DNA from 2 places in the Variovorax sp. YR634 genome. Region 1 is predicted to be linked to the other one. Evidence: predicted binding sites of a transcription regulator. Region 1 holds the regulator's gene; the other holds the start of a gene.
What was found. Region 1 encodes NrdR, which represses ribonucleotide reductase genes. Its sites were predicted from a motif close to CACNANATNTNGTG; they were not measured.
Positions count from the first base shown of each region.

Region 1 (6,535 bases):
GCCTTCGACCCGGTGACCAACATGCGCGTCGGTGTCAAGGTGCTGCAGGAATGCATCTCGCGCGCCGGCTCCCTCGAAGGCGGCCTGCGCTACTACGTGGGCGCGGCCAACCTCGAGGACGACGGCGGCTACGCCGCCAAGGTGATGGCCGAGCACGAACGCCTGCTGCAGGTGGCCAACGGCCGCGCGCCGTCGACGGTCACGCCGCCAACCGTGCGTCCGCAGCCGATCCCTGTGGCAACACCGCCCAAGCCTGCCGAAGAACGCACTGAGCCGGCCAAGGTGGCCCTGCTCTCCTCCGTTTCCTGAAGAGGTTTCGGGCCGGGTGTGAGCTACACTCGGCGGGTACGCGACTGGCGATAGGCGCAGCACCCGAACACGGTGCCACGCGCTGACGTGGAATACCACTGGGAAGCGTACCGCCTGACCACAACAGGCGTTCAGCCGTTCGCCTGGGCAGCCCTTGTTTGGTTGAAGAACAAGGACCTCGTCTTCAAAGGACTGCCATGTACCAACGCAACATCCTGGTCGAACAGACCGATCCCGAAATCTGGGCCGCGATTCAAGCCGAAAACGCGCGCCAGGAACATCACATCGAGCTGATCGCCAGCGAGAACTACGCCTCGCCGGCCGTCATGGCCGCCCAGGGCTCGCAGCTCACTAATAAGTACGCCGAAGGCTACCCGGGCAAGCGCTACTACGGCGGCTGCGAGCACGTCGACGTGGCCGAGCAGCTGGCCATCGACCGCGTCAAGCAGATCTTCGGCGCCGACGCCGCCAACGTGCAGCCGCATTGCGGCGCCTCGGCCAACGAAGCCGTGATGCTCGCCTTCCTGAAGCCCGGCGACACCATCATGGGCATGAGCCTGGCCGAAGGCGGCCACCTGACCCACGGCATGCCTCTCAATATGAGCGGCAAGTGGTTCAGCGTCGTGAGCTACGGCCTGGACGCCAACGAAGCCATCGATTACGACGCGATGGAACGCAAGGCGCATGAGCACATGCCCAAGCTCATCATCGCGGGCGCCTCGGCGTATTCGCTGCGCATCGATTTCGAGCGCTTCGCCAAGGTGGCCAAGGACGTCGGCGCGATCTTCATGGTCGACATCGCCCACTACGCAGGCCTCGTGGCCGCGGGCGTGTACCCCAACCCGGTGCCGCATGCCGACGTGGTCACCTCCACCACCCACAAGAGCCTGCGCGGCCCGCGCGGCGGCATCATCCTGATGAAGTCGCAGCACGAGAAGGCCATCAACAGCGCCATCTTCCCCGGCCTGCAAGGCGGACCGCTGATGCACGTGATCGCCGCCAAGGCAGTCGCGTTCAAGGAAGCCATGGCGCCCGAGTTCAAGGCTTACCAGCAACAGGTGGTCAAGAACGCCCAGATCGTGGCCGACACCCTCACCCAGCGCGGCCTGCGCATCGTGAGCGGACGCACCGAAAGCCACGTGATGCTGGTCGACCTGCGCGCCAAGGGCATCACCGGCAAGGAAGCCGAAGCCGTGCTGGGCAGCGCCCACATGACGATCAACAAGAACGCGATTCCCAACGACCCGGAAAAGCCGATGGTCACCAGCGGCGTGCGCATCGGCACCCCCGCCATGACCACCCGCGGCTTCAAGGACGAAGAGGCCCGCATCACCGCGAACCTGGTTGCAGACGTGCTCGAGAACCCGCGCGACGCGGCGAACATCGACGCCGTGCGCGCCAAGGTTCACGCGCTGACGAGCCGCTTCCCTGTCTACCGCTGATTCCGAGCAAGAAGACCTGACCGCATGAAATGCCCTTTTTGCGGTCATCTTGAAACGCAGGTCGTCGAGACCCGCGTTTCGGAAGACGCCGACTTTGTCCGCAGGCGCCGCCAGTGCAGCGCCTGCGACAAGCGCTTCACCACCTACGAGCGGCCCGACGTCAACTTTCCCGTGGTCGTGAAGAAGGACGGCAGCCGCGCCGACTTCGACTCGACCAAGGTTCGCGCCTCCATGATGCTGGCGCTGCGCAAGCGCCCGGTGAGCATCGAGCAGATCGACAACGCCCTGCTGCGCATCGAGCAGAAGCTGCTGGCCAGCGGCCTGCGCGAAATCGACTCGACCAAGGTCGGCGAGCTCGTCATGCGCGAACTCAAGAAGCTCGACAAGGTCGCCTACGTGCGCTTTGCCTCGGTGTACCGCAGCTTCGAGGACGTGGACGAGTTCAGGCAGTTGCTGCGCGACATCTGAGCCGCGCCGGCAACGGCCGTACTCTCACAGGCACCTCAACGGTTCCAGCAAAGCTGCACCAGCGCACTCGAAGCGTCGGTGCTGCTGCCCGCCAGCTTGACGCCCTGCTGGTTGACCGTGAGGGTTCCGCACTCGTCGTTGCGCGAAGCCCCCGCAGGAACGGCTTGCAAGGTGTAGCTGGTCTCGTTTCTTGCGACATAGCTGATGGAATAGTTCGCCGTGCCGGACGACGGCGACTGCCCCAGTCCGGCCGGCAGCGCGACGGTCGCCGGCGGATAGCGTCCGTTGGCGGTCATGTAGCGCTCTGTCCACTGCGCCGCCTGCAGCAACTGCTGCTTCGCGTCGGCCCGCTTGGCCCGCAGCACGTAGCGCGTGTAGCTCGGGTAGGCGATGGCGGCGAGGATGCCGATCACCATCGTCACGATCATGAGTTCGATCAGCGTGAAGCCGCGCGAGCGGCCCCGTCTACCAGTCTGTGTCCTGGATTGCTTTTTCATGGTTCTCCTCCCTTCAGTCGGTCGACATCAGGCTGCGCCAGCCGAAGCGGCGCACGACGTCGGGCCGTGTCAACGTCTTGCACTCTCCGGCGGCATTGCAGATCACGTCCTTGCCCTTTTCCTTGTTCTTCGGCTGAAGAACCATGTCGTCCTTGCCGGAGCGATTCCGGAAGCCGGCATAGGCCCCCACCGCGCCGGAAGTGGAATACGCAATGCCCTCGGGCGCCGAGCCGCTGAAGAAGTCGATTACCAGCGACCAGCCGTCGTCGCCCGTTCCGGCGGTGCAGGTGACCGAATTGCTGCCTGAGCCGGGAATGGTGCTCGAGAACAGCCCGATGCCGCTGGTCAGCACGTCACCCGGATAGACGACACGCTCTCCCGACGCAGGCAGCTTCAGGTGCCAGCCGCGCTTGGCCTCCGAGCCGGTGTAGCTCACGGCGTTGTGGGAGACGGTGCGCAACTCGGCATCGCCCTCCTCGACCGGTGTGGCGCCGATGGTCTGCGCCACGAGGTCGTTCCTCGTCGCGGTGCCCGAGCTTCCGTTGACCGGGTCCCAGATGCCGTACAGGTACTGGTCGGCGGTCGAGCGCTCGTCCCCGGAGGCGAACAGCCGACCGGTGCCGAACACCACCATGTAGCCACCGCGCGGATGCCCCACAACCACCGGCGCCGTCGTGATCGGCTGGCTGGCGCCGGCCGCGAACAGCGGCTTGTTGTCGAGGCCGGACGGGGTCGCGGCCCCGGTTGCGGCCGGACGATTCGAGCTGAGAGGCCCCATCGTGGCTTTCCACTGACGGCTGTCGGTGCCGCCGAGGTCGAACTTCCAGAGATTGCCGAGCAGGTCTCCGGCGTAGACAAGGTCGACCTTGCCATCGCCATTGAGGTCCACCGGACGTGGCGCGGACAGGCCGTTGCCCGTGTCCTTCTCCTGCGTGACCGGCGCCGGAATCTTGAGCACCGCCTTGTCGCCATCGAGATACTGGATCCACAGCACCGCCTTCTCGCTCTTGCTGTTGTAGCCGTTGCCCAGGATCAGGGCCTTTCGTTCGTTGCTCAACCGGGCGATCTGCAGCGCCCGCCCCGAGAACGAATCGAGCGCAGGCTGCTGGAACTGATGGCCCAGGTCGTCGTCCGCAAGCGCGGTCGTGTCGATCAGCGCGACGCTGGCGGCCTTGCCCTCGTCGACGCTCTCGGGCCTGGTGGCGTCGAGCACGAAGTAGCCCTTGCCACCCGCGCCCAGCGTGCCCACGAGCAAAGACTTCCAGTTCGCCGCCTTCTGCTCGTCGGTCGTCTTGGCCGAGGATGTCGGCCCCATGTAGATGTCGGCGACGAAGGCACTGCCGTCGACGTAGTACCGGTGGGTGTAGCCGCCTTCGCTGAGCCGCTTGAGATTCGGCGCCGCCGCCGTGCCGTAGAGGCCTTCGGGCACGTAGGCGAACGCCTCCTTGCCGGTGCTCGCGTTGAAAGCATGCAACATGCCGTCGTTGGCGCCGACATAGACCATCGGCGCGCGGGGGATGGCCGCGAACGCCGCATAGGCGTCGCCAGTGAAGCCGCTCTTCGGCTGTCCCGCGTACCAGACGCTGGAGCCCACGATGTCGCCGAGCACATGGCCGCGCTTGCGGAACTGGCGGCCGGCGCTCTCGTTGCTGCGGTCGCCGCGCAGGAAGTCGAGCACGGCCCGGCCGAGGGCGGTGCTCTCGGCGTCGGTGTCGGTGCTGGCCTTGAGCGCGGCCCTCTGCGCGTCGCTCAAGTCGACCCACCTGAACGGCACGCCCGCGCCGGTGGTCGCTGCGCGGCCTGCCGACGCAGCCGTGGTGCCGGAGAAGCTGAGTACAACGCGGTCCCGGTCGTGTGCGCCAGCGCTTGCCATGCGGGTATCGAGCAGATCGCGCGCCGACCAATCGGCTTTGGCAGCAAGCCGGCCGTCGGTGCCGAACTTCGTGGCGCCGAGCCTGCCGGACCAGTCGGCCGTGTCGTAGCCGGCCTGATAGACGGAAGTGCCTGTCGAGACTCGGGAAGCGCTGGCGGAAATGGAGGTCAGCGGGGTGCCGGTGTTGACCAGGACCTGTCCAAGGATGGATTTGAAGGCGCTGCTCAGGGCTTTGGCATTGGAAGCCGGCGTGAAGGTGCCACGGCTGTTCAGGGCGGCATGCCAGAGGTCCATGCGTGCATTGCCACTGAACGGATCCAGCCATTGGATCGAGCCGTCGACCACGCCGGCATAGTCTCCGCTGTAGGTGGGGTGCAATGCAGTCGTCGAGATTTTCGGTCGCGACCACCAGTCACCCGCAGCACCGAACCCGATGAAGTAGGTCGTCAGGTGCTGCCAGGTGGCCGGATCATTCTTGGGATTCCAGTACTCGGGAACCTTGGCACGCCCCACTGTCACATCGCCCGGTTCGGCAATGATCTTCTTCAGGTTGTTCGGCACGCCTGGTTGCAGATCGCGGGCCCAGTACTCGAAGGTCAAGTCAGCGAGCGTCGGACGCTTCATCCTCCCGAAGTTGTCGGCATAGGGTGCGTACGGCGCGTAGAGGGTGCCGTCCGGGAGCCAGCGGTGCGTGCCGTCTTCGTTGGCGACGATGGGCATGAAGCTCTCCAACCCCGAGGGAGGCCAGTAGTCGCCATCGGTCATGAAGATGTGGAACGACCTGCGGCAACCCGACTGCGGGGCTCCAGCCACACCCGGATCATCCGAGAAGGGGCTGTGCTGGCCGGTGATCTGCATGTACTCGCCGGCACGGGTCATCATTTCGTGAAGAGGCGTGCCCCCCGTCGCCTGAACGGCATTGACCCAGGCCATGAAATTGGCGCGGTGCGTCCGGTCCAGCGAACGCATCAGGTTCGCGTTGACACGGCCGCCGATCCTGCAAGGAAGCGCGGCGCTTCTGAATGCAGCGCAGTTGCGATCACTGCGATCGTCGTTCAGCGCCTGCCAGGCGAGGCGGATGCGGTGATCGGGAATGTTGGCCTCGGAGAAGTTCTCCCTGAGAGCAGCCTGCAGGGCAGCCATGCCGCTGCCGTACATGCTTCCGGAGTTGTCGACGGAAACGATCACGTTCGGCGCCGGCTCCGCGACCGCGGCATTTCGCGGCACCTGCGCCAGCGGATACTGCGCGGCGTGCACGACGGTCTGTGCCAGCACCAGGCCGGACACGACGGCGCGTCCCGGCAGCTTCCTGATCCTCATCTCTTTCTCTCCCTATATTCAGTTCACCCCGGAGACCGGGTCCGGATCGAAGGACACCTGCAGCTCGACCTTCGTCGCATCCCCTTTGCCGGTGCCGCTGCGCGCTCCCGTGGCAGTCGCCGTGATGCGATACAGCGGGTATTTGCTGTTCCTTCGATCGATCACCTCGATCCAGTACCTGGCGCCGCGCAGCGCCGGACTGCCGGCACTGGGCGCTCCGGTGAACTCGCCGTACCTGGCGTACTCGGCCTTGTAGGCATCGCCGCGCCAGAAGCGGTAGGCCTCGCTGCCGGCGGCGGCGGCGACCGAATCGGGTTCGGAGAAATAGCAGATGCCCCGCTCGCAGCTGTTGGGGCCGGCGTTCATGTAGGCGGTGACCCAGCCCGTATCCCGGTCGGGAAAGACGCGGACGTCTTCCGCCTTGCGGCAGCGCGCCGCGGCAAGTGCCGAACACGCCACGTAGGTCTTGCTCGCGGAATCGAAGGCCAGCTGCCGGATGTCGCGCTCCGCATCCAGCAGCGCTGCCTCGGCGGCCTCGAAGGCGCGCTGGTATTCGCGCTGGTTGCCCGCCATCGACTCGAGAAGCACCGCGGTGCGCGCGCCACCGATCAGCAGCAGGGCCGAAA
Region 1 covers NZ_FNOL01000007.1:250,176-256,710, reverse strand. The annotation lists gene BLV60_RS15455 (lytic transglycosylase domain-containing protein) at 1-309, shown strand, start outside; ZMP/ZTP riboswitch at 340-465, shown strand; gene glyA (serine hydroxymethyltransferase) at 507-1,751, shown strand; gene nrdR (transcriptional regulator NrdR) at 1,776-2,219, shown strand; gene BLV60_RS15440 (type IV pilin protein) at 2,255-2,716, opposite strand; gene BLV60_RS15435 (PilC/PilY family type IV pilus protein) at 2,730-5,909, opposite strand; gene BLV60_RS15430 (pilus assembly PilX family protein) at 5,928-6,535, opposite strand, start outside.

Region 2 (6,535 bases), on a different contig from region 1:
CCTGGCTGGGCATGCGCTACACGCGCGTGCAGCCGCCGATCCGCGGTTTTGCCGCGCTCTGGCTGCTGACCATCGGCATCGATCTGGCCGCCTTCACCGCCTTGCAGGTGCTGCAGGGCGGCAACGTCAACTACACGCCGCTGTTCGCGCTGCCGGTGCTCATGAGCGCGGTGCTGGGCACCATGATCGTGAGCCTGGGCACCACCGCCACGGTCACGCTGCTGTTGCTGGCCGACGCGGGCTGGCACTGGCTGCAGCAGCCGGGCGATTCTTCGCCGCGCTTCGTGCAGGCGGCGCTCACCGGCACGGGTCTCTTCGTGGTGGCGCTGCTCGCGCACGAAATGGCCCGCCGGCTGGCGCGCGAGGAAGCCGTGGCGCAGCGCAGCCGCAGCAGCGCGCAGATGCAGGCGCAGGTCAACGACCTGGTGATCGAGACGCTGAGCGAAGGCGTGCTGGTGATCGACGCCGAAGGCCTGGTACATGCGGCCAACCCAGCAGCCGATGCCATCCTTGGCCAGGGCCTGGCGAAGCTGACGCTGCCGTTCCCGCTGCATGCTCAACCCGCCTGGCATGCGCTGGCCGCGCTGGCGCGCCAGACCTTCGCGCGGCGAGCGCCGCAGACGGAAGAAATCCCGGTGGCGCAGGTGCGCGGCGCGGCGCGCGAGGTGCGCGTGCGCACGCGGCTCACGCCCACCAGCGAGAAGCGCATCGACAGCCTGTGCGTGATGTTCCTGCAGGACCTGCGCGAGCTCGAAGCCCGCATCCGCACCGAGAAGCTGGCCGCAATGGGCCGCATGTCGGCGGCCGTGGCGCATGAAATCCGCAACCCGCTGGCCGCCATCACCCAGGCCAGCGCGCTGCTCAACGAAGACCTGACAGACCCGGCGCACCGCAAGCTCACGAGCATGGTGCAGCACAACGCGCAGCGGCTCGCGCGCATCGTGGACGACGTGCTCGACGTCTCGCGCGCCCGCCAGCAGCGCGTGCTGTCGCTCGGCGAGCAGGTCGTGCTCGACCCTGCGGTGCAGGTGCTGGCCGAGGAATGGGTGCGCCAGACCCAGCGCAAGGGCGTGCTGGTGTCGCTCGATGCGCCCAGCAGCGAGGTGCGCTTCGACGCCGAGCACCTGCGCCGCCTGATCGTGAACCTGCTGGACAACGCCTCGCGCTACGCCGGCAAGCGCGAAGACTCGATCCAGGTGCTGACCGCGCTGCAGCGCAGCGGCACCAACCGCCCCAGCCTGATGGTGTGGAGCGACGGCGCGCCGCTGGAGCCGGCGGTGCAGCGGCACCTGTTCGAGCCCTTCTTCTCTTCCGAAAGCCGCTCCAGCGGGCTCGGCCTGTTCCTGTGCCGCGAGTTGTGCCGGCGGCATGGCGCCACCATCGGCTACGAGCGGCGCGCGCTGGTGCCGGGCGGGCCCGAGGGCAACGAATTCTTCGTCAGCTTCGCCCCCAGCGAAAACCGGCTGACACAATAGCGCCGTGAGCACTCCCCCCCCTTCCACCCAGCGACCGGCGCAGATCCTGGTCATCGACGACGAACCCGACCTGCGCACGCTCTATGAATTGACGCTGCTGCGCGAGGGCTATCGCGTCGAGGCCGCAGGCAGCGTGTCGGAAGCCTGGCAGCACCTGGAGGCCGGCCGCTTCGACGCCGTGATCACCGACATGCGGCTGCCCGACGGGCAGGGCATGGAGATCATCCACCGCATCCAGAAGGCCCAGCGCAGCGAGCGCTGCGTGGTGATGACGGCATACGGCTCGGCCGAGAACGCGGTGGAAGCACTGAAGGCCGGCGCCTTCGACTACCTCACGAAGCCGGTCGACCTGAAGCAGTTCCGCGCCGTCGTGGCTTCCGCCGTGCAGGCGCGGCTGGCGCCGCAGCCGGTGGCCAAGCCCGTGCAGGCGGTACCCGCGAGCAACAACAGCGCCGACGCAACGGTGGTCACCTCCGGCACCGGCATCGCCGCGCTCGACCGTCTCGTGGGCGAATCGGAGCCCATGCGCCTCGTCAAGTCGCGCATCGCCAAGGTGGCGCGCGGCATGGCGCCGGTGCTGGTGCGCGGCGAATCGGGCACAGGCAAGGAACTGGTTGCGCGCGCCGTGCATGCCTGCAGCCAGCGCAGCGAAGGCCCATTCGTCGCGGTGAACTGCGGCGCGATTCCCGAGAATCTGCTCGAGGCCGAATTCTTCGGCGCGCGCAAGGGCTCGTACACCGGCTCCTCGCAAGACCGTGACGGCTACTTCCAGGCCGCGCGCGGCGGCACGCTGTTTCTCGACGAGATCGGCGACCTGCCGCTGGCCATGCAGTCGAAGCTGCTGCGCGCGATCCAGGAGCGCAGCGTGCGCTCGATCGGCTCGACGCAGGAAGAAGCTGTCGACGTGCGCATCGTCAGTGCCACTCATAAAGACCTGCACGCCGAAGTGCAGGCCGGCCGCTTCCGCCAGGATCTTTTCTACCGCCTCAACGTGATCGAGATCGCGGTGCCCGCACTGCGCGACCGCCGTGAGGACCTGCCCGCGCTGTGCGCCGCGCTGCTCTCGCGCATCGCACAGGACGGCGGCCTGCCCGTGCCGCATCTGTCGAACGAACTGCTGCGCCGCCTCGCGCAGCATCCGCTGAACGGCAACGTGCGCGAGCTCGAAAACCTGTTGCACCGCGCAGTGGCGCTGAACGATGGCGACGAACTTCATCTCGACCTGATGGGCGGCTTCACTGCTGCGGCCGAAGCCGCGGCGTCCGCGCCGGCCCCGCTGTCGCCCGTCACCGACGCGCCTGTCGCGCTGGCTCCGCTTCCGAGCGTGCCGGTGGCGCCGCCCAAGGTCGCGCCGCCGCCGCTGCCCTCCGACCTGCAGGCCTATCTCGATCAGCAGGAGCGCGAGATCCTCGTGCGTGCGCTGCACGAGAGCGGCTTCAACCGCACCGCGGCCGCCGCGCGGCTCGGCATGAGCCTGCGCCAGATCCGCTACCGCATCGCGCGGCTGGGTATCACCACGCCCAACGGCGACGATGGCGCGAGCAGCCATGTCGACGACTGAAGCCAACGACAGCGGGCTCTGGCAAGCCGGCTGGTATCGCTTCGCGAAGGCGCTGCGCTCGCCAAATTTCGGGCCCCGCCCCACGGGCGCGCAGACCGACCTCATCGTGCTGCATTCAATCAGCCTGCCGCCCGGCGAATATGGCGGCGACGCGGTGCAGCAACTGTTCACCAACCAGCTCGACTGGGACGCACACCCCTACTTCCAGTCGATCCGCGGCCTCGAGGTGTCCTCGCATTTCTTCGTGCGCCGCAACGGCGAACTCTGGCAGTTCGTGAGCTGCGACGACCGTGCCTGGCATGCCGGCGTGTCGTCGTGGCGCGGCCGCGGCAACTGCAACGACGACTCAGTCGGCATCGAACTCGAAGGCCTCGAAGGCCAGCCCTTCGAAGAGCCGCAATACGAGACGCTCGCGAGCCTGTGCGCCGCCATCGCGCAGCACTACGCGATCGCGCACATCGCCGGCCACGAGCACATCGCGCCGGGCCGCAAACAGGATCCGGGCGCGGGCTTCGACTGGCGCCTGCTGCGCGAACAGCTCGGCTGGAATCCACAGATGTTTCCGCCGCAGGTGGTGCAGCGCTAATTTTTTCAATCGTGCGGCGTCTCGTGATGCGTCGTTCTTGCAGCGCAGCAATGCGAAAATAGCAACCGCGCGATTCAGCAACCATGCGGCCTGCAGGCCCAAATCGGCTTGCAAGCCAAGCCCCATGCGGGTTGAGAGACCATAGGCCAGTATTCAAGCGGCATCGCTGGCCGTGTCCTATGGCGGAAGTAATACCGGCAATCCTTGTATCCATAGGAAAACGCTACATCTAGTGGGTTGTACACCCCCCGCACCCTAGATATAGTGTCCCCTGTCCGGTCATCCACACCGGCGCAGCGCCCGGCCCAGGCGCCGCCATCCAACAAGAATTGCCAACCGAGAGGAAGCGAATGCAAACTGCCCTGAACCCCCAATCGACCCCGCGTGCCGTTCCCTCGACGCCACCGCAGCAGCAGCGAGACACTGCTGGCTCCCCCACCGGCCAGAACCTGGCCCACTACCAGATCATCCGCCGCAACGGCGCTGTCGTGCCCTTCGAGCCGAACAAGATCGCCATCGCGATGATGAAAGCCTTCCTGGCCGTGCACGGCACTCAGGGCGCGGCTTCGGCCAGCGTGCGCGAAACGGTCGACGTGCTCACGCAGGGCGTGATCCGCGCGCTGGTGCGCTCGCGTCCGGGCGGCGGCACCTTCCACATCGAAGACGTGCAAGACCAGGTCGAACTCGGCCTGATGCGCGGCGGCCACCATGAAATTGCCCGCGCCTACGTGCTGTACCGCGAACGCCGCACGCAGGAGCGCTCGAAGCAGGGCGAGCAAGACGTGCCGGCCACGCCTGCACTGCACGTGCTGGACAACGGCGAGCTCGTCACCCTTGACCTGAACGAACTCAAGGGCCTGATCGAGTCGGCCTGCGAAAACCTGGGCGACAGCATCACGTCCGCACCGATCGTCGCCGAGACGATGCGCAACCTGTACGACGGCGTGCCGCTCGACGAGGTCTACAAGGCTTCGATCCTGGCGGCCCGCACGCTGATCGAGAAAGACCCCGACTACACCTTCGCCACCGCGCGCCTGCTGCTGCACACGATCTTCAAGGAGATCATCGGCCGCGAAGTGATGCCGGTCGACCGCGCCACCGCCTACGCCGACTACTTCCCGCAGTTCATCAAGAAGGGCGTGGACAACGACCTGCTCGACGAAAAGCTGCTGCAGTACGACCTGCCCCGCCTGGGCGCGGCGCTGAAGGCCGAGCGTGACAACCAGTTCGACTACCTCGGCCTGCAGACCCTGTACGACCGCTACTTCCTGCACGTGCGCAAGACCCGCATCGAGCTGCCGCAGGCCTTCTTCATGCGCGTGGCCATGGGCCTGTCGCTGAACGAAATCGACCGCGAAGCCCGCGCCATCGAGTTCTATGAAGTGCTGTCGTCGTTCGACTTCATGTCGAGCACGCCCACGCTGTTCAACGCCGGCACGCTGCGCTCGCAACTGTCGAGCTGCTACCTGACCACGGTGCCCGACGACCTCGACGGCATCTACGAGTCGATCAAGGAAAACGCGCTGCTGTCGAAGTTCGCCGGCGGCCTGGGCAACGACTGGACCCGCGTGCGCGCGCTCGGCAGCCACATCAAGGGCACGAACGGCGAATCGCAGGGCGTGGTGCCGTTCCTGAAGGTGGTGAACGACACGGCAGTGGCCGTGAACCAGGGCGGCAAGCGCAAGGGCGCTGTCTGCACGTACCTCGAAACCTGGCACCTCGACATCGAGGAGTTCCTGGAGCTGCGCAAGAACACCGGCGACGACCGCCGCCGCACGCACGACATGAACACCGCCAACTGGATCCCCGACCTGTTCATGCGCCGCGTGATGGAAAAGGGCACCTGGACGCTGTTCTCGCCCTCCAACGTGCCCGACCTGCACGACCTGTTCGGCGCCGACTTCGAGAAGGCCTACGTGGCCTACGAAGAGAAGGCTGCCCGCGGCGACATCAAGCCCGCGCGCACCATCCAGGCGACCGACCTGTGGCGCAAGATGCTCACGATGCTGTTCGAGACCGGCCACCCCTGGATCACGTTCAAGGACGCCTGCAACGTGCGCTCGCCGCAGCAGCACGCAGGCGTGGTGCACTCGTCGAACCTCTGTACCGAGATCACGCTGAACACCAGCGACACCGAAACCGCCGTCTGCAACCTGGGTTCCGTGAACCTGCTGCAGCACCTGAAGGACGGCAAGGTCGACCAGGAAAAGCTGAAGAAGACGATCTCCACGGCGATGCGCATGCTCGACAACGTGATCGACATCAACTACTACGCCGTGAAGAAGGCGCGCGACTCGAACCTGCGCCACCGTCCGGTCGGCCTGGGCCTGATGGGCTTCCAGGACGCGCTGTACGAACTGCGCATTCCGTACGCCTCGCAAGAAGCCGTGCAGTTCGCCGACGAGTCGATGGAAGCCATCTGCTACCACGCCTACTGGGCCTCGACCGACCTGGCGCGCGAACGCGGCAAGTACTCGAGCTACAAGGGCTCGCTGTGGGACAAGGGCATCCTGCCGATCGACTCGCTCGACCTGCTGGAAAAGGCACGCGGCGGCTACGTCGAGGTCGACCGCTCGGCCACCCTCGACTGGGACGCGCTGCGCTCGAAGATCAAGGCCGACGGCATGCGCAATTCGAACTGCGTGGCCATCGCACCGACGGCGACCATCTCGAACATCATCGGCGTGGACGCTTCGATCGAACCCTGCTTCGGCAACCTGTCGGTCAAGTCGAACCTGTCGGGCGAATTCACCGTGATCAACCACTACCTGGTGCGCGACCTGAAGCGCCTGGGCCTGTGGGACGACGTGATGGTGATGGACCTGAAGCACTTCGACGGTTCGCTGCGTCCCATCGACCGCGTGCCGCAGGATGTGAAGGCGCTCTACGCCACCGCGTTCGAAGTCGAAACCA
Region 2 covers NZ_FNOL01000008.1:107,126-113,660, forward strand. The annotation lists gene BLV60_RS16010 (two-component system sensor histidine kinase NtrB) at 1-1,475, shown strand, start outside; gene BLV60_RS16015 (sigma-54-dependent transcriptional regulator) at 1,480-3,036, shown strand; gene ampD (1,6-anhydro-N-acetylmuramyl-L-alanine amidase AmpD) at 3,023-3,622, shown strand; gene BLV60_RS16025 (ribonucleoside-diphosphate reductase subunit alpha) at 3,973-6,535, shown strand, end outside.
Region 2: a site for NrdR is predicted at 3,876-3,889, ahead of BLV60_RS16025 (ribonucleoside-diphosphate reductase subunit alpha). Genes of this name have one in related genera too.